4 regions of the Cohaesibacter sp. ES.047 genome follow, and region 1 is predicted to be linked to each of the others. Evidence: riboswitches for the same ligand, from Rfam matches in the RefSeq annotation. Region 1 holds a riboswitch; each other region holds the start of a gene.
The links. A riboswitch is a leader RNA that binds a small molecule or an ion and turns the genes downstream of it on or off. The one in region 1 is predicted to bind cobalamin.

Region 1 (4,792 bases):
GTGGCGTGTTTGCCGGAGGTTGTGCCGTACCTGGCATCATGGCTACCAAGGGCATTCCGGACAACCGAGCCCGCATGGCGACCATCTTCGCCGTGCCCTTTATGAATTGCCTTGCCAAAGTCCCTCTCTACACCCTGCTGCTCGGCATATTCTTTGTCGAAGATAAATCCCTGATGATGTTCTACATCTCGACGATGACGGTAATCTTTGCACTGCTGGTTTCCAAGTTGCTCACGATGACCCTGCTTAAGGGGCAGGAAACCTCTCCCTTCGTCATGGAGTTACCCGCCTATCACATCCCAACCGTTTCTGCCGTGCTCAGACGCTCAATCGAACGCACGTGGATTTACATCAAGAAAGTGGGAACCATCGTGGTCGCCGTCGCGGTCGTAGTGTTCACGCTGTTGCAGTTCCCCGGTCTGTCCAGTGAGCGTATGGCTGAATTTGAGGCTCAGGGTGCTGCGGCCATCGCCAAGTTCCAGAAGAGTGTTAAGGGAACCCAGTTCGAGGAACAGGCGAGCAATGAAAATGTCGTTGATCTAGTTAATTTTTACAATGACTACAAACGGGCCAAACTGAATGCGGGCGGGGGGGCGAGTTCGAAGGCCGTGAATGTCAGCTTTAAAGCGCAAAACCCTTCCTTCTATTCAATGGTAAAGCCACCGAAGGGGAACAAGGTCGCTAAAAAGGCAAGCAGATCTCTAAGGTCTCTCTCCAAAGCGCGCAAATCGATCCGGCGGGGCATGAAAGAGGAACGGATCAGGACTTCTTTCCTTGGTTCTATTGGCAGATCGCTCGAGCCTGTTACACAATTTGCTGGCTTCGACTGTAAGATCAATGTGGCTCTGCTGTCGTCTTTCGCCGCCCGAGAGAGCTCTGTTGCCACACTTGGCGTTCTATTCCAGCAGGACGAGGACCAAAATGCCACCCTAGAAGAGCGCATGGGCTCTGAGACACAAGCAGCAGGTGCGACTGCTTTGCTTGCCGTGTCGATGATCCTGTTCTTTGCGCTCTATCCGCCTTGCCTTGCCACAACGGTGATGGTCAAGGTTCAGACCGGATCCTACAAGTGGATGGTTTTCTCGATCCTGTTCCCGACAGCTCTTGGCCTTGCTGTTTCAAGTCTGGTCTACACCTTGGGCAATCTGTTTGAACTGACGGGCATTCAAATGATGTCGATCGTCTATTTCTCGGCCCTTGCCTTGTTGATTGTCGTTGGACTGGCTAGTGGACGGCACGAGAGGCCAGTCTCATTTGGCACGCTCATCAGTTCGCGGGAGGACTAACTATGGATCCCACTCAAAATCAGTCTACCACATCTGTGTTTGACGCCGCAGGTTCGGGCTTTCTGGATCTTGCCTTGCTCGGGTTGGTCGTAGCCGCAGCGCTTGGCTATCTCTATATCAAGCTCTGGCGCGGCAGGGGAGCCTGCTCTTCATGCCCGACAGGAGGGCCGGGCTGCTCGGGTTGTAGCACAAGCAATTTCGAATTTGACAGTGAAACCCCTCTGGACCCACCTTTCGGAGGTCAAGATGCTCCAAAGCGAAACGGCGATTGAAGTCAAAGGCCTCTGCCACAGATATGGCGAGCGTACGATCTATAGCGATCTCAACTTCACCGCCCCCAAAGGGCGGTAGGAGCACTTTGGGGCAAGAATGGCTTGATTTTCGGAAACACTTCGTTCCTTTTCCTCTTTTCCACATCAAGTGAGATTTCCTGCTTGCTATAGCACATCGGTGAGACCAACATAGCAGCGATGGTTTCCGATCGGCTGAAATGCCATTGGGATGAAAAGGGAACACGGTGAGGAATAGCCAAAAGGCGCCAACTCCGTGACTGCCCCCGCAACTGTAAGCGGCGAGTGAGAATCGATACGCCACTGGGATTTGGAGAAATCCGAAGTCATCCTGGGAAGGTCGATTGAGCAATGACCCGCAAGTCAGGAGACCTGCCATCTTTCTATCAACGTAACCCGGACGGGGTGTTCCGGAAGGTGACTGAATATGCTCGATTTGGCCATTGCCAACTATCTAAACAGTCGTCCTTTTCCCCGCAACTCAGCGGAGGAGAGCTTGGACGTCACTGCTTCACATCAGATCTCGTTATGCACCACATGTCAGCGCACGCAAGGCGCTTGCACGGCAGGCTATGGGCTTGTTGAGGCACTGAGCACGGCTATTCACAGAGCTCGACCGATGATTGAGGACGCGTTCGAGATCTCTGGATATTCGGACCTGCCCCAATGTCCAGAAAAGTGTCTCGTCGGATGGCTCGCCACCCGCAATCATATCTATCTGTTTGGCGATGTCACCGAGAATCAGGACCTCGGTGTTCTTGTCGAGCTGGCGCAGTCAATAGTTGCGCCCGGTAGCGGCTGGAGCAAGTCGAGCTCCGCGCGGAAGTCGAACATCGACAAGCCTGTTCTGGTGCCCGCCGCCATATACGTCATCGAACTCAATGAAGAAAAGAGCAAAGCGGCATGAGAGCTGCGCAATTCAAAATGCTGGCGACCGCTTCTGCTATCTCTGCCCTGAAGAAAGCCGACGTCCTCACACGGGACGCTCAAGGAACCACTCCAACGCCGTTCAAGGCGCACAGGAGTTACCGAGGATGACCGGAACAGCCAATTTTTCGGCCTTAGTCAGAAGGTCGACCATCCTTTCCTATCTCAAAGCTCATCTTGAGACTGGTCTGGTGCTTTTGGCTGTTTCGGTCTCACTTGCGATCAGAGTCGGAGCCGTACCCATTCCGCAAACGGGGTAGGGGTCCTTTCTCAACAAAGGATCTTCCGACCTGATCGCTTCTTTTCTCACGTTGAAGCCAGCTAAAAGGCTCCGTTCATTTCAGTGTCTGCTTTTTGCCATTCGTTGGATAGCTGAGATCATCTATCGGCGCTCCATTCTGGATGTGGTTGTCGAGAATTTCGTCGATATCCTTCTCGTCCACTCCGCCATAGACAGTGCCCTCTGGCCAGACCTGAACGACAGGAGCAAGACTGCACGGGCCGAGGCAGCTGGTTTTGCAACTCATCATGCCAGCGCCGCTGTCCCTCAGCTTCAAACGGTCCTGTTCGGATCGCAGATGACTGTAGAGGACGCTCGCTCCAGCGTCATTGCAGGCTCCCCCCATACAGACCAGCAGACGATATTTCTGATCGGGCACAACGGTTCCCTTTGGCACCTTAACACGCTCCTGAACAATGTCGCTTTCATCCGCCGCAAAGGTCAGCGCCTCGATCATGTCGCAGAGCCGGTCAGTTTCCCCGATGGGAGGATGCGCGATCCTGATGCGCGGGAAAAATGCATCGCCGCGCTGTTCGATCCAGCGATGAACCGATTTTCTGATCCAAGCAGGAAAGGCTGGCTCCATCGGAAAGATCAGCGAGACGATGATAACTTCGGGCACCTTGAGATCGGCAAGTTCGCCGAGGCGGGCGCGCAGCGACGGTGTTCCAAGTTCCTGCAAGGCATATGTTGTCGTGTAGTGAGGATTTCTTGCAGAGATCGCCTCACACAATCCTTGCAATTCCTCTCTGGGTTTGGCAGCCATGGCCGCCTTGGCCAGCAATAGAATGTAAGGTTTCATCGCACATCTCCGCTTTCGATTGGCAACACATAAGGGTAGGACTGAACTTCGCCTACGAGGGCCTCGACCTGATAGGCATGATAGATATGATCGGCTGTGAGAACGTGCTGCCAGTCTCCGCGCGCACGAATGCGCCCCTCAGCCAGAAGAACCAACCGTGAGCAATAGCGGGCGGCAAGGGAAAGATCATGAACCGCGATGATGATGGTCATGTCCGTCTCGGTCGCAAGCGTCCGGATCAAGGCCATCGTTTCCATCTGATATTTGAGATCGAGTGCCGAGGTGGGCTCATCGAGCAGCAGAAGCTGAGGCTCCTGCACTAGGGCCCGTGCGATGGCAACTCGCTGGCGTTCACCTCCGGATAGGTTTGAAACCTCAGAGAATGCATGATGGGCCATGTTGACCCGCTCAAGGGCAGCAATCACCATGTCGCGATCACGCGCTCCCAAAGCACCGTTCAGGTGCGGTGTCCGTCCGAGCTGAACCAGATCGACCACCGATAGCGCCACATCATCCGGGATATGCTGAGGCACATAGGCCACATGGCGGGCATACGCGCGGCGTGGATAGGTGTCGATTGCCTTCCCGTCCACTTCGATGCTGCCGCTGTCCGACGTAGCAAGCCGCGCAAGACACCTGAGAAGCGTGCTCTTGCCAGCACCATTGGCCCCGAGCAGACCGACGCATTCTCCCTTCTCCACGGCGAGGGAAATGTCGTCAAGGATGGTGCGTTTGCCATAGCAAAGAGATAGGTTTTCAATACGGATCATTGCATGGCCCTCCGGCGTTGTCTCAAGATCAGATGCACGAAGAGCGGAACGCCCACATAGGCAACGACTATGCCGACAGGAATGACTGCAGGTGAGAAAAGGGATCGGCCGATCGTATCGGCGACCAGCAACAGGACGGCGCCCACGATCATTGAGAACGGCACCAGCCAGCGGTGATCATTGCCGATCAACATGCGCGCGATATGGGGCGAGACCAGCCCGATGAAGCCGATCACCCCGGTGAAGGCGATGATACAGGCTGTGACGAGCACCGATAGGAGCGCCGTCACCAGCCGGATCGACTTGAGATCATAGCCAAGGGAAGCAGCCGTTTCTTCTCCCGCAGCCATGGCGTTGAGTGCCCACGCCATACGCCAAAACACAGGAGCCGCAATGGCGAGCATGACCGCAGAGAAGCCAACTTCCTCCCAACCGGC
Region 2 (4,792 bases), 420 kb from region 1:
CAACTGGAATGCGCCCTCGCGCACCATCGGGTCTGACGAAGCATCACCCCAGCGTTCCGATATGGCATCGCGAACGGTCTCGGGCAGCGTCTTGAAAAATGCTTCGTATTCATTGACGAGGAGGCTGAATGCGCTTTTTCGGTTGGCGCTTCCGTCGGCATTGGTTGGCCCGGCGAGGATTTGCGTCATCAGCGCATCGGAATCCTCCGGCGCTCCATCCACGCAATAGCCTTCAGCGATCAGCGTCTTCATCAGGCCGACAACAGAGGCGGGGCTATCGAGGCCAACACCATTGGCTATCCGGCTGTCCTTGTTGGGATAGTTTGCCAGTACGAGCGCGATCTTTCGCTTGTCCGGGGCGGTTACGCGCAAGGTCGCCCAAGCGTGCGCCTGAGCTGCAACAAAGGCAATTCTGTTCTGGTGGGGCACCAGAGTGACAGGCTTGTATTCAGTTGCCGCATCCAGTTCGCCTTCTTCCTTGAACGCGATGGCGCGACTGAGAATGCGCCCGTCGAGCTCCGGCAAGACCACATGCATGGCAAGATCTCGCGCGGATAGTCCTCTGGGGCTTTCCTCCCATGCCTGTTGCGAAGAGCCGGACAGCATGACCTGTAGAACAGGGCAGTCGTAGCCATCCAGAAATGTCGGTTCGGGCGCGCCACCAGCCTTGGACAGTGCAAAGGCCGTGCAATTGAGAAAGACGTCTGGCTTAAGAGACAGAAAGACTTGCTGCAAAAATTCTTGCGCCTCAGAATCCTTAAGGCTCGGAACGAACAGCGCCAATGGATGAAGCCCGAGATCCCTCAAACCATCACATAGATCATCAATCGGAGCCGTCATGGCGCTTTGCACATAGGACCGATAGAAGAGGATCGGGACGACCGGTCGATTTGCCAGCGCCGTGGTTTCCTCGAGATAGCAATTTATGCCCTCGTCACCACTGTAACTCTTGCCCGCAGAATAGATACCAACGCGCGGCAGAGGAGACGGGAAGGGAACCGTGTCCGCCGCACCATCGAAGCAGATCGAGGCGAAGTCCATGAGATGGACAAGGTTTTCTTGCCCTCCCTCAACGAAGTATCGCCAAGCCCGACGCACCTCGGCGACAGGCTCACTGGACAGGGACGCCAGACTCTCATCCCACTTGTCATCGCCGGGCATGACGAAAAGCTTGACGCCAAACCCGCGCGACAGGCGTTGCAATTGCTCCAGCCCGTAGCGCCAATACTCGATGCCGCCCAGCACCCGCACGATGATCACCTTGGCATGCCGCGCCGTCTGCTCGACATAGAGATCAACTGAATAGGGGTGATTGAGCGCCATCAGATTGACGAGGCGCAGGCTCAGATCACGTCTCTGGCGCAAGGCCTCAGACGCACTCAAGGCGGACAGTTCGCTATCGGCGGCCGACAGGATCAGGATGTCGCCGGGCGATTGGCCCAGATCGACAGCGTCCTCTCCGTCATCAATACGGCCTGCCTGCGGAGCGAGTATATGCATATTGGGCTACCTCTTTGTCCGTCAGGACAGCTTGGCGGCAACGGCGGACTGATCGAAATCCTTGAGCCCGATAACCACCAGTCCCGTGGCATCCGACGCAACGCTGTCGAACCAGCAGTCAACACGGCGACCGACCGCCTGCACGACGACCCGTGCCTTCTTGCCCTCGATGGCGGCATATCCCTTGACCCTCAGGATCCCCGGCTGGGTCAGCGTTTCACCGACCGCCGCTTCGATTTCGGCCATCGACTGGAAAACGCGGGGTGGTACCACAACGGAGTGGAAATCATCGTGATGATGATGATGGTGATGATCGTGGTCGTGATCATGATCGTCATCGTCGTGATCATCATCATGGTCGTGGTGGTGATGATAGTGCGCGGCTTCACGTCCCGCCATGTCTTCTTCGGCCTCTGAATCAAGGCCCAAAAGCACCGCGGTGGAGAGATTGCCATTCGTTGACGGGATCATTTTCACACCATCGCGGGCATGATCGGAGACCAGTTTCTCGACGGCTGCCATGGCTTCGGCTGAGACCAGATCGGCCTTTGACAAGACGATGAGATCTGCGCACTTGAGCTGATCATTGAACAATTCGTCGATCGGACTGTCGTGATCAAGACTCTCGTCCGAGGCGCGCTGGCGGGCGATGGCCTCTTCATTTTGGCTGTAATGCCCTTCGCTCAAGGCGGCGGCATCGGCAATCGTTACGACCCCATCGACGGTGACAGATGCCCGGACGCTCGGCCACTGGAATGCCTGAACCAGTGGTTGGGGCAGGGCGAGGCCGGATGTTTCAATCACGATATGGTCCGGTTTTGGGTCCCGCGCGATGAGCTTTTCCATCGTCGGCAGGAAGTCCTCGGCCACCGTGCAGCAAATGCAGCCATTCTTCAGTTCGACCACGTCGTCATCGGTGCAATTCGGATTGCCGCAATCCTTGAGCATGTCACCATCGAATCCCATATCCCCGAACTCGTTGACGATCAGAGCGATGCGCTTGTCACCAGCCTGCGAAATCAGGTTGCGAATGAGTGTTGTCTTGCCGGAACCGAGAAAACCGGTCACGACGGTTGCGGGGATTTTCTTGCCAACAATGGGAGGAGTAAAATTCATGTCGAGCCTCAATCGGATCTTTCGGAGAAATTGGGAGAAGGGTGCAGGCGCACGAGGGTGTTCTTGCGCACATGTGGAGGCCGGGCACGCCATGGTGGGAGCCCATTTTCAGCCTCATGAAAACTTTGGGTAAAGGAGACGATGTCCGCAATGCGCTCTTCGCTTGGGTCCAGTTGGCCAATGACAAAGCCAAATTTCCCTTGCGCGCGCAGGGCAACCGTGCAGGAAGACTGACATCCATTCATGCATTCGACCGGCTCGACGCTAAACGCTTCATCGAGGTCCGGGGTGCGGCCAAAGGCATTCTGTAGCGCCTCGAACAGCTGTTGACCTTCACAGCTCTCGCTGGTCGCATCCGCGCTCTTGGCTTCGTCGTTGGCTGTGTCCGGATCAATCGCACGGGGGCGTTTGCAGCTTACGCAGACCTGCAGCACTCCGGCCTTGGAGGACATGGATGTTCCTTTCTTGAACCCGGCAGTCAAACTGCGGGAATCAAACAGGCCAGCCGAAAGGGAATCAAATGAGGAAGCAAACGCGCTGCCACACCTCCGATACACCCCGACCGGTCGTGAATGGGTTCGGGTGGCAGGTCTCCTGGCTCACGGTCTGACACCTTTTCCCTTCCCGGACCGGGCGGTCCAGTGGCTAAAAAAGGCAATCCGCTTACAGTTGCGGGGGCAGCCATGGCATTGGCCCCGATTTGGGTCGTCCGCACCATGTTCCCTTTTCATCTCTAGCGAGATCCATCTCGCAGAGAACCATCCTGAGCATTCTTGTGCGCGATTGTCATCCCGTTGTCAATGCGGCGCGTTTTCTGATTGCAAATCCGTCGAACTGTTGATGCACAATCTTGCTTTCAAACTGGATTGATCTTGATTTTGACCTCAGGACACTGTGAGATGGTGCTTATATAATCATAATCATGGCACGGTGGTTTCCACTGAACAGCGCAACCGCAATTATTACAGAGATTCATTCATGAAATTTTCCCTTGTCTCTCTTGCCAGAAATGCTCTGAATTATCATCAGGACTGGCCCCGTCAATGGCGCAGCCCGCCACCCAAGAAACAGTATGACGTGGTCATCATCGGCGGCGGGGGACATGGCCTTGCAACAGCCTATTATCTGGCCAAGGAGCACGGGATCACAAATGTTGCTGTGCTCGAAAAAGGCTGGCTCGGCGGCGGCAACACGGGGCGCAACACCACCATCATTCGTTCCAACTATCTGTGGGATGAAGCAGCCCATCTTTATGAGAAATCCCTCTCGCTGTATGAGGGCCTGTCAAAAGATCTCAACTACAACATCATGCTCAGCCAGCGCGGCGTGCTCAATCTTGCCCACACTTTGCAAGATGTGCGCGACACCAAACGGCGGGTCAATGCCAACAAGCTTAACGGCATTGATGCCGAGTGGCTGGATGCTGAGGGCGTGAAGAGCTTCTGCCCGACCATCAGCATCGACAAGGACGCCCGCTATCCCGTGCTCGGCGCATCCTTGCAGAAGCGCGGAGGCACGGCCCGCCATGATGCGATTGCCTGGGCCTATGCAAGAGCCGCCGACGAGCGCGGTGTCGACATCATCCAGAATTGTGAGGTCACGGGCATCACCAGTGATGCGGGCAAGGTCACCGGCGTTGAAACGTCAAAGGGTGCGATCAAGGCCAACAAGGTTGCTATTTGCGTTGCGGGCAACTCTACTGTGCTTGCCGACATGGCAGGCTTTCGCCTTCCCATCGAGAGCTACCCGCTTCAGGCCATGGTGTCCGAACCGATCAAACCTGTGCTCGACTGCGTCGTGATGTCCAATGCGGTCCATGTCTATGTCAGTCAGTCCGATAAGGGAGAGTTGGTGCTCGGGGCCGGGATCGACGCCTATCATTCCTACGCGCAGCGCGGTTCGTTCCATGTGATCGAACACCAGATCGCCGCTCTGACCGAACTCTTCCCGATCTTTTCGCGCCTTCGTCTGATGCGCACATGGGGCGGTATCGTGGACACCTGTCCTGACGCCTGTCCGATCATCAGCAAGACACCGGTTGAGCATCTCTACATGAATGGCGGCTGGGGCACCGGTGGGTTCAAGGCGATCCCCGGTTCGGGCTTTGCCTATGCCCACACGATTGCCCGCGATGATCCGCATCCGCTCAACGCGCCGTTTTCGCTTGAGCGGTTCA
Region 3 (4,792 bases), 2.4 Mb from region 1:
TGTCCATCAGTAGAGTGCCGGGTTCAATCGTCATTTCGGCAGTCCCTGTGATCTTGCGTCCCGGCGCAGCAGCCAGATGAAAAATGGCCCTCCGACCAGAGACGTGACAATGCCAACCGGTAGCTCGAGCGGTGAGATGATCGTGCGGGCAAGAAGGTCTGCGGCCACCGTGAAGCTCGCCCCCGTCAAGGTCACCGCGATCAAGGCCCGCCGATGGTCAGCGCCCACCAGAAACCGAACGATATGGGGCATGATGAGGCCAACGAAGCTGATCACACCTGCCAGCGAGACCATGATGCCGGTGAGAGCTGCGGTCAGCAGAAACATCACTTTACGAAACCGGGCAACATCAAGTCCTAAGGCAATGGCGCTCTCATCTCCGGCCAATAGGAGATTGAGGCGTCTTGCTTGCAGCAGCATGATGATGAGGCCGACGAACAGCGTGATGGTTGGCAAAGGCAGGAGCTTCCACTGCGCCGTGCCAAAGCCACCCAGTGTCCAGAACAAAACCCGTGAGGCCAATTGCGGGTCGGGCGAGGTCAAGACGATCATGCTCGTTAGTGCCGAGAGGATGGCGCTCATGGCGACCCCTGCCAGAACAAGGCGCGTCGGCGTGATTTGTCCGCCGGTTCTGGCCACCCAGAAAACAATCGCCAAAGTGATCAAGCCGCCCAGAAACGCGGATATGTGAAGGGTGAAGACGCCAAAGCCGATCAGGCCCCAGCGCATGACAATCACCGCCCCGGTCGCAGCCCCCGAAGACACCCCCAGAATGCTCGGGCCAGCCAGGGGATTGCGCACGATTGCCTGAATGGTCATGCCGGTCGCCCCAAGGCTTCCGCCAACAATGGCTGCCAAGACGACGCGCGGGATGCGGGACTGGATGACGATGACTTCGTGGGCGTGGCGCCAGTCAGGGGTGATCACGCTATCGCCCAAGAGTGCATTGGCCAGTATCTTGATCGCTGTCGTTGCCGGGATATGAACCGAGCCGAGCATGAGCCCCGCAAGGGCCATGAGCACCAACAACAAGCAAAGCCCCAAAAGGACAACAATATACTGCCGCCGGGCAATCGACCGACGCTCAGATTGAGCAGACGCAGACAGGTCTTTTGCCCCGATCTGAGCCGCTGATGCTGGCGTTTGCAATGCGGCAATCAATTGGGCTTGCCGGTCGGTTTCGGCGGCGCTTTTTGTTGGAAAAATCGACATGATTTTCTTCAAGGGATTGGCGATGGCCCGATATCAGGCCACCGCTAATTCAGCCCTTATTTGAAGGCTTCAGGGTGGAACGCCTTGGCAAGACGCTCCAATGCGCGAACGGAGCTGGGACCGGGCTGTCCCATGACGGAGTCAATTGTGACGAAATTGTCTTGCTTGACGGCGGTCGTCTCGGCAATCGTGGGATTGGATTTTAGAATGCTGATGCGCACGTCGCCCAAATCCTTGGTCGGATTGTCGACGACCTTGCCGCTTGCCGTTCCGGAATAGAAAACGTCAATGAAGGTCGGGTCGCGCTCCGCGATCTGCTCCCAGGCGACGGTGCCATAGCGTTTGGGCATCTCGCCAAAGATGTTCTTTCCCTTGGCAAGCTCAACGACGGTGGAGTGCATGGTGTTGCCCAACACAGCGCGGGGAGCGGATTCGCCACCATTGAAAATGAAGACCGAAACGGGCTCGACGTCCTTGAGCTTCTCTTCGATATCGGCGACGCGGGCAGACAGATTCTCGATCAGTGCTTCGCCACGATCCTTGACGTTGAAGATCTTGGCAATGGTGCGGATCTCAGCATAGAGCTGCTCGAAGCCATATTTGCCCAGATTACAGCCTTCGGTGTTCATGTGGGTCTTCATGCCCAGATCCTGAAGCTGCTCGCGCGAATGGCGCTTCTTGCTGAAGCCGTCGGGGTAACCGGCATAAACGAAATCAGCCTCAGCATCGATCAGCTGTTCTGTGGTCGCCACGAGAGGCGAAAGGATCGGTACTTTTTTGTAGGCTTCGGCATAGTTCGGGCTGATCGTCAGATTGGCCATGTAGGATGTGCCGGCCATGTGATCTTCAAGGCCGAGTGCCAGCATCATTTCCGTCGCGTTGTTGCTCAAGGTAACCGCGTGGGTTGGAGCTGCCTCGAAGGTGGTTTCATAGCCACAATTCTCGATCGTGACCGGGTATTGCGTGTCCTCAGCCCATGACACCGAGCAAAAAGGGGCTGATGTCAGAACAGCGACGGCAAAGACAGCAGCGTATGGGGTTTGAAATTTGAGATTCATTTTTGATATCCAAAGTCAAAAGAAGTCGAGACCTTGAATCTGGCAAAGAAACAGTGGAACGCTGGCTAACTGATCAAGATGGCGAAGCTGGGTGGAGCACAGTGACATAGGCACTGGGTCTATCCAGAATGAAAGTATCCTAAAGAGCGCTGGCGTTCGGCTTGGTGTACACCAAATATTCTCCTGCCGGATTCCCTCGTCCGGGTTGCGTGGTTTGACGCTGTGGCAGGTCTCCTGGCTTACGGTTCATGCGCTTTCCTTCCCTTCCCAAGATCCAAAGATCTCAGTGGCAATGAAGGATTGCTCACCGTTTACAGTTGCGAGGGCAGCCCCGGTTTTGGCCCCTGTTGGGTAGTCCGCACCGGGTTCCCTTTTGATCCGCTTCTACTTGCGGAACCACATGCCCGCGCACCCTAGCAAAGGCACCCAAAACAAACAAGCAACTCAGACGCATAACCCAGCCCATCCATTTTCATGCTCTGGCTGAAACTCTTGGTTCTATGAGACCGCCCGCAACGCCTGTCGCGAGCGGTCCTGTTATGTCGGGTTAACTCACCACTGCCTTCAGCCGGGGCAGATTTGACACCACGACAAGGTCGATCAACAACGCGCCGATCAGTGCCAACCCTGCAAGCGGGAAGAACAGGGAAATGGCGAGCCCGAAGAGTGCCGCTCCTTTCCAGAAGGGAAGCTCACGCGGCATTCGTATCAATGTTTGTCATGACCGATCCTATTTGTGCTTGTGCTCAGCGTGGGGATCGGACTTGTCATGTCCAGAATGGTCCATGGACATCTCTTCGGCTTTGCCGTTGCGGGCTTCAACATTGAATACGACATCCAATTCACCGGCTTTTTCAAACACCAGCGTCGCAGGGATTTTTTCGCCCACTTCAAACGGGTCTCCATTAAGGCCCATGAACATGACATGCAGGCTGCCGGGCTTGAAGGTGACGGTTTCGCCGGCCTTCACCACGATTTTGGGCATATGCGGCATGGTGGCGACGCCATCCTTGATCTCGGTCTTGTGCAACATGACCTGCGGGAAGTCCGCCTTGACTGCAACGAGGGCGTCGTCTTTCTCGCCATTGTTGGTGATGGTCATGTAGCCGCCACCGGATTTAACCACCTTGGGGGTTTCGATGGCATAGGGATGATGGACGGAAATGTCTCCCAGCTTGTAACCGTGGGCGGATGCAGAGGTTGCCGCAATGGCGAGGAATGCGGTGAGTGCAGCGGATTTCAAGGTCGTTTTCATGGTCTCTCTCCAGGCTTCCGGCGCGCTTTCAAGTTGGTTTGGGGCGCGGAAGTCTCGCATATGCGCTCAGTGCCACGGTCGCCCATCTGCATATAAGGCATGCGGGTCGGTCTCTGGCTGAGGCGCAACTGTCTCTTGCCAAACGTCACACAAAAAGTGCGATGGTCTGGCGGTTCATTTCAAGGATAGGAGGCGTTATGCGAGGGGAGGAGCACGGGCAAGGCGCGTGGCGACATGACTGGAGGCATGGCCGAACTCAAGCAGGCCAGCGACAACACTTTCGCCTTGATGCCTTGGTGTCTCATGATGGGCAAAGGCGACGACCAATGCACAACAGATGGTGCAATGCTGTGATTTTTCACTCGCTTTGACCGGATTGCCATTTGCATCGATGGTGATGGTTTCAATGCTGTTGCCGGTGCAGATGACGATGGTCTGAGCCTGAACAAGTCCCAGTCCGACCAGACCTGCCGAAACCTGTGGGATCAGGAATCCCATCAACAGGCTGGCTAAAAGAATGAGGCGTGGTGCAAGTCTCGTCATTCTCCTGTTTTAGCTGTGACCAAAACAAGGTGCAATCAAATTTACGTGCAAATGCTTATCTTTGCCAGAAAGACAGCAGCCGCCAACCGCAAACCATGTGAAGCATTGTAAGCGAACCGCCACAAAGCAAGGAAACCCTTGCAGTGTGGCGGCTCGGTGTCTGGACTTAAAAACTACCGGAAGGCCGCAAGCACATAGTCGTCCAGATATTGCCAGACGGTTCCTGTTTGCGAAAAGCCTGCGCTGCGCAAGGTTTCAAGGTGATAGCCGAGCGTCACCTTGGGTTTTGCGTCGTTCTTGTTCTCCCAGATCACTTTGCGCTTGCTGACGGCACACGCATAATCAGGCACCGCTTCTGCCGCTTGCCACCATTGATCCCAATTGTCGACGCCATGATCGAAGGAGGCCGATTGTGCTTCCTTGTCGTCCTGTTTGGCGATCGCCTTGAAGGTGGATTGGGCATGGTCATCATATTGCAGGTGATCGCAATTCATGAAGACGCCGCCCGGCCGGATCAGATCTGCGATCTCGAAATAGACGCGGGAGAGAATAGGGGGCTCGAGCCAATGCAGAGCGGTCGTGCTGACCACGGCATCGAATTCACCCGAAATCTCAGTCATCCAGCTAGGTGAATCGAGATCGACTTCCAGCAGGGTGACGCGATCATCCTCGCCAAAGACATCCTTTGCAATTGCGATCAGCAGAGGATCCTTGTCGGCGCCAA
Region 4 (4,792 bases), 430 kb from region 1:
CCTCGCCAAGCTTGTTGTCTTGGTCATCAAAAACCTCAACCACGGCATCAGTTGCCATGTCACCATTGGAGAAGCCGATTTCACCTTCGATAATCGGGCCTTCAGCATAGGCTGACGCGATCACCTTGTGAGCCTCAGCCGGGACGACAAACCCGCCCACAAGCACCATCAAGGCGCCGAAAAACAGAGTTTTGAAATTGGTCATCACTACACCTTCCGACCCATTGCATCGAGCAATTCAGGTTTAACTTTGAAAATCAGATACATCGCAGCGGCAGACAACAATCCTTCGATGATCATGATCGGGATATGCGCAAAGAACACGAGCTTTGCTGCGGCGATGAAATTGTCGCCAGACAGGCTGAGCGCCACGGCAACAAAGATCGTGGTCAGGGCAATCGCTGCCCCGCCAGCGATCCCGCCTATAATGGCAAAGGTCGTGGCTGAAGAGGTTCCCAACAAAAACGGACGTGCAATCAGGCCCACGATCAGAGCGGGACCTGCGATATTGAGGGTATTAACCCCCAAAACCGTTATGCCGCCGAAGCCAAAGAAGACAGCCTGCAACAAAAGCGCGACAAACAGCGCGGGAAACGCTGCCCATCCCAAAATAATGCCCGCCAGTCCGTTCATGATGAGATGCACGCTGGAGACCCCCAGTGGCACGTGAATAAGAGACGCAACGAAGAACGTGGCACTGAGGACGCCTGCTGCCGGAATCAGATCCATGTGCAGTTTGCGCAGCCCCATGACGAGACCGCCCGCACAAAGCAAAGACCCTCCGATGACCACTTCGTTTGCCAATGCACCATCAACGATATGCATTTGTTTGTTCCTTTCTTCGAACCTTCAAGGCCCGAAGCCACCGGCAGACGAACTGCCGGTGGTGACATGAAGATCGATCAATCGAGGTCGAACGCCTTGATCCAGATGACAGCGTCCTGAGACAGTTCCTTGCCTTCAAATTCGGTGTCCGGACCTGAGCCGAGGGCAGCAAAGCCCCAGAACCCAGCCTTTGGAATACCGAAGGTGAAGTAGCCATTCTCATCGGAGATTGCGACAACAGAGCCGCCTGGAGCAGGGTCTGCCTTCACCTCACCGGGGGCGTTGGCATCCATGTCAGGCTCGGCAGCCATATATTCGATTTCGATTTCAATTCCGGCAGCGGGTTTGCCGTCATTCAACACACGACCTGTGAAGGTGGAGCCCACGAGAATGTTGGTCGGCTTGTTGAGCGGAACAATCTCGGTTTTCAGGCCAACCGGCTCATTCCAACCGGTCGGAATGCCGCCCTTGTTGAGGAAGCTCTTGGTGATCTGCTGAATGTAGATGTCTTCACTGCCTTCATAGTAGGGGGCAGGCTCGACAACCACGATGTAGTCGCCGTTGCGTTTGACAGGAAGGGTCGCATCATAGGCGTCCGCTTCGTTCCCCGAGCCTTTGAAGGTCATCGGCTTGAGGCTGTCCATCAGGTCGATTTTCTTGCCTTTGTGAACCGCGAAGACAGCTTCCGGCTTGCCCATGTCCATGACATGGCCATTTTCAAACGGGTGCCAGAAAATCAACTTGTAGGGGACATCTCCAGCACGCGAGACATTGACGTCTGGTGTGTAGGCAAGCTGGAAATGGGCGAATGCTGCGGTCGAGAACAGCATGGAGGCGGCGAGCGCAGTCGCAGTTACAAATTTGTTCAAAAAAATATCTCCCGTGACAGGTTTGTCAAAGTGGAGACGCGCGAAAAGAAATATTCTTGGAGAAGGGAGGGCCAACGACGAAAGCGAAGAATGCCGTCAGGCGGTCTCTCCACCAAACGCATTCCCCGGCGTCTTGATTAGAGTGTTGATCCGAATGATCAACGTCCTGATGGCAGGTCTCCTGGCTTACGGGTCGTCGCCAATTTCCGCTCAAGCCTTCCCAGTCATAAAGACCAGTGGCAAATCAGGAGCGGCGGCTCGCCGAACACAGTTGCGGGGACAGCCATGGATTTGGTCCCTGATGGGTACACCTCACCATGTTCCCTTTTAATCTCCCAACCACGCTCGGGAAGGGAGAACCATCATGACAATAGTCCTAAAGGACTTTGGTCAGGCAAGTCAACTTGCCCGTATGGTGCAATTCAATGCAAATCACACATTGATGCACCGCATTGGACTTGACCTTTAGAATTCGATCCCTTCCTGCGCCTTGACGCCGGAGCGGAACGGATGCTTGATCAGCGTCATTTCAGTAACAAGATCAGCGATTTCGATCAGTTCGTCCTTGGCGTTGCGGCCGGTGATGACGACGTGTGTATCGTCCGGCTTTTCATCCCTGAGGAAGGCGACGACTTCGTCGATCGGCAGATAATCATAGCGCAGAACGATATTCAGCTCATCGAGCAGCACGAACCGGATTTCCGGATCGAGAATCGCCTCCTTGGCGGCATCCCATGCCGAGCGGGCATTGTCGATGTCCTTCTGGCGATCCTGCGTCTCCCAGGTAAAGCCTTCGCCCATAGACTTGATGGTGACAAGCTCGGGGAATTTTTCCAGAATCTGCTTTTCGCCGGAGTTCCATGCCCCTTTGACGAACTGGATCACCGCAATCTTGTGGCCGTGTCCAAGTGAGCGGAATGCCATCCCGAAGGCTGCGGTCGATTTGCCCTTGCCCTTGCCGGTGTGAACCATCACAAGGCCTTTTTCGATGGTCTTGGTGGCAAGGATCTTGTCTCGGGCTGCCTTCTTTTTTTTCATCTTCTCGGTGTGGCGCGCGTTTTGTGTCTCTTCATTCATGTCATCTGTCATGAAAGCATCTCCATTTGGGGGTCCCCTCGTTTTGACCGGTTTTGATTGAGATGGAAGGCGGCGCTGTTGGATCTTGGTGTCCATAGGCCGCGCTCGATCGCTTCCAAAAAGCGATCCACCATATCGTCATAGGCCGGTCGGTTCTTTTCCTTCAGGAAGTCGGCGACGTCATCATCTTTGATATAGGCCTCATAGAGCTGATCGAAATGATGGTCACCGACTGCGTTTGTGGTGGCTGCAAAGGCAAACAGATAATCAAGGGTCGCCGCCATCTCGAAGGCTCCCTTGTAGCCGTGGCGCATGACGCCGGCGATCCATTTGGGGTTGGCCGCGCGCCCGCGAACCACGCGCGCGATCTCTTCATCCAGCGTGCGAATAACCGGACGTTCTGCGCGAGAATGGTCGTTGTGATAGACCTTAGGAGCGGTCCCCTTCAGGGCCTCGACACTGGCCGCAAGTCCACCCTCGAACTGGTAATAATCATCAGAGTCGAGGATGTCATGCTCCCGATTGTCCTGATTTTGCACCACGGCATCCACCTTGGACAGGCGGGTTTTGAGGCTTTCGGCGGCCCGATCCCCGTATTGACCGGCACCATAGGCAAAGCCGCCCCATGCAACGAAGGCTTCGGCAAAATCAGACCGATTGTCCCAGATCTTCTCGTCAATGAGCGCCTGAAGACCGGCCCCATAGGCACCGGGCATGGAGCCAAACACACGGAATGTGGCCTTGCGTTCAGCGAGGTCGGCATCAAGGCCTTGCTCCTCGGCATCCCGTCGCTCAGTCCGGACCCTTGCTGCGATCGGATTGGCATCATCGGGCTCTTCAAGAGCGGCCACCTGACGCACGGCGCTGTCGAACAAATCAATCTGGTGCGGAAAAGCATCGCGGAAGAAGCCGGAGATCCGCAACGTTACATCGACACGTGGTCGTTGTAGTTCTGACAGCTTGAGCACTTCGATGCCCGTCACGCGACCCGATTGAGGCTCCCAAACCGGTCGAACACCCAGCAGAGCCAAAGCCTGCGCGATATCGTCGCCACCGGTTCGCATGTTTGCGGTTCCCCAGCAGGTGAGGGCGATCGCCTGCAGCCATTCGCCCTCGTCCTGATAGTGCCGCTCGACGAGGCGCTGGGCTGACAATTCGCCAATGGCCCACGCTGTTTTTGAAGGAACGGATCGGACATCGACCGCAAAGAAGTTGCGGCCTGTCGGCAAGACGTCCGGTCTTCCGCGCGTCGGTGCACCGGACGGGCCGGGCGGCACGAAGCGACCGGACAGGCCTTTCAGCAAATTGCCGAACTCTTCTGAACCGCAGGCCTTGATGGTCGGACGCAAATCCTCAGCGATCCAATCAAGGACCGCGCAGGTTTTCTGCCACCCATCGGGGCATGTCATATCCTTTGAAACAAGTTTTCTTGCCAAGATTTCAATGCGCTCGACGGTGTCGCCACAATGACGCCATGGGGCATCAGAAACTGCGGCCAGCTCAGTCGGGCGCGGTCCAGTCCAGACTTTTGCAAAATCGCAGTCAATTGGATCAAACATTTCATTTGCAAGGATAAGATCAAGGTCAGAGGCTATCGCGCGATGGAGCGATGCGTCCCCGGAGCCACCCCCGCGCGGCACGCGCGCAATGGACACGAGAAGGTCGACGAGGAGCCCGTCTGTCGGTGATTGGCCCAGAATGTGCAAACCGTCGCGGATCTGCAGTTCCTTGATATCACAGAGATGGGCGTCGAGTTGTTGCAATGCCTGATCATCGCTGTCATCGGAGGCCACGCCCGCGTCCTTGTCGAGACCGGTTCGGCTCGCCAGAAAGCGAATTTCATCAAGCAACTTGGCCGACCGGCGCGGATCAACCCCTTGCGCGGTATAGAATTCATCGACCAAGGCCTCAAGTTCTTCGCCAGCTCCATGCGCCTCGGCGCGGGTCAGTGGCGGCGTGAGATGATCGATGATGACGGCGGACGTGCGTCGTTTGGCCTGACATCCTTCGCCCGGGTCGTT

Region 2: linked by a shared signal. The riboswitch ahead of CPH65_RS19120 (DUF1636 domain-containing protein) and the one ahead of CPH65_RS17180 (DUF1636 family protein) in region 1 are both predicted to bind cobalamin.
Region 3: linked by a shared signal. The riboswitch ahead of CPH65_RS06200 (ABC transporter substrate-binding protein) and the one ahead of CPH65_RS17180 (DUF1636 family protein) in region 1 are both predicted to bind cobalamin.
Region 4: linked by a shared signal. The riboswitch ahead of CPH65_RS19140 (DUF4198 domain-containing protein) and the one ahead of CPH65_RS17180 (DUF1636 family protein) in region 1 are both predicted to bind cobalamin.

The regions. Positions count from the first base shown of each region.
Region 1 is NZ_LT907844.1:3,743,998-3,748,789, forward strand. It holds gene feoB (ferrous iron transport protein B) at 1-1,286, shown strand, start outside; cobalamin riboswitch at 1,741-1,971, shown strand; gene CPH65_RS17180 (DUF1636 family protein) at 2,004-2,483, shown strand; gene CPH65_RS17185 ((2Fe-2S) ferredoxin domain-containing protein) at 2,839-3,585, opposite strand; gene CPH65_RS17190 (ABC transporter ATP-binding protein) at 3,582-4,355, opposite strand; gene CPH65_RS17195 (iron ABC transporter permease) at 4,352-4,792, opposite strand, start outside.
Region 2 is NZ_LT907844.1:4,165,864-4,170,655, reverse strand. It holds gene cobN (cobaltochelatase subunit CobN) at 1-1,500, opposite strand, end outside; gene cobW (cobalamin biosynthesis protein CobW) at 1,522-2,616, opposite strand; gene CPH65_RS19120 (DUF1636 domain-containing protein) at 2,625-3,068, opposite strand; cobalamin riboswitch at 3,183-3,394, opposite strand; gene CPH65_RS19115 (sarcosine oxidase subunit beta family protein) at 3,595-4,792, shown strand, end outside.
Region 3 is NZ_LT907844.1:1,376,143-1,380,934, forward strand. It holds gene CPH65_RS06190 (ABC transporter ATP-binding protein) at 1-34, opposite strand, end outside; gene CPH65_RS06195 (iron ABC transporter permease) at 31-1,212, opposite strand; gene CPH65_RS06200 (ABC transporter substrate-binding protein) at 1,269-2,270, opposite strand; cobalamin riboswitch at 2,477-2,686, opposite strand; gene CPH65_RS23770 (hypothetical protein) at 2,818-2,973, opposite strand; gene CPH65_RS06205 (copper chaperone PCu(A)C) at 3,001-3,525, opposite strand; gene CPH65_RS06210 (hypothetical protein) at 3,721-4,068, opposite strand; gene CPH65_RS06215 (trans-aconitate 2-methyltransferase) at 4,242-4,792, opposite strand, start outside.
Region 4 is NZ_LT907844.1:4,170,935-4,175,726, reverse strand. It holds gene CPH65_RS19150 (cobalt ABC transporter permease) at 1-205, opposite strand, end outside; gene cbiM (cobalt transporter CbiM) at 208-825, opposite strand; gene CPH65_RS19140 (DUF4198 domain-containing protein) at 903-1,694, opposite strand; cobalamin riboswitch at 1,848-2,073, opposite strand; gene cobO (cob(I)yrinic acid a,c-diamide adenosyltransferase) at 2,160-2,783, opposite strand; gene cobN (cobaltochelatase subunit CobN) at 2,780-4,792, opposite strand, start outside.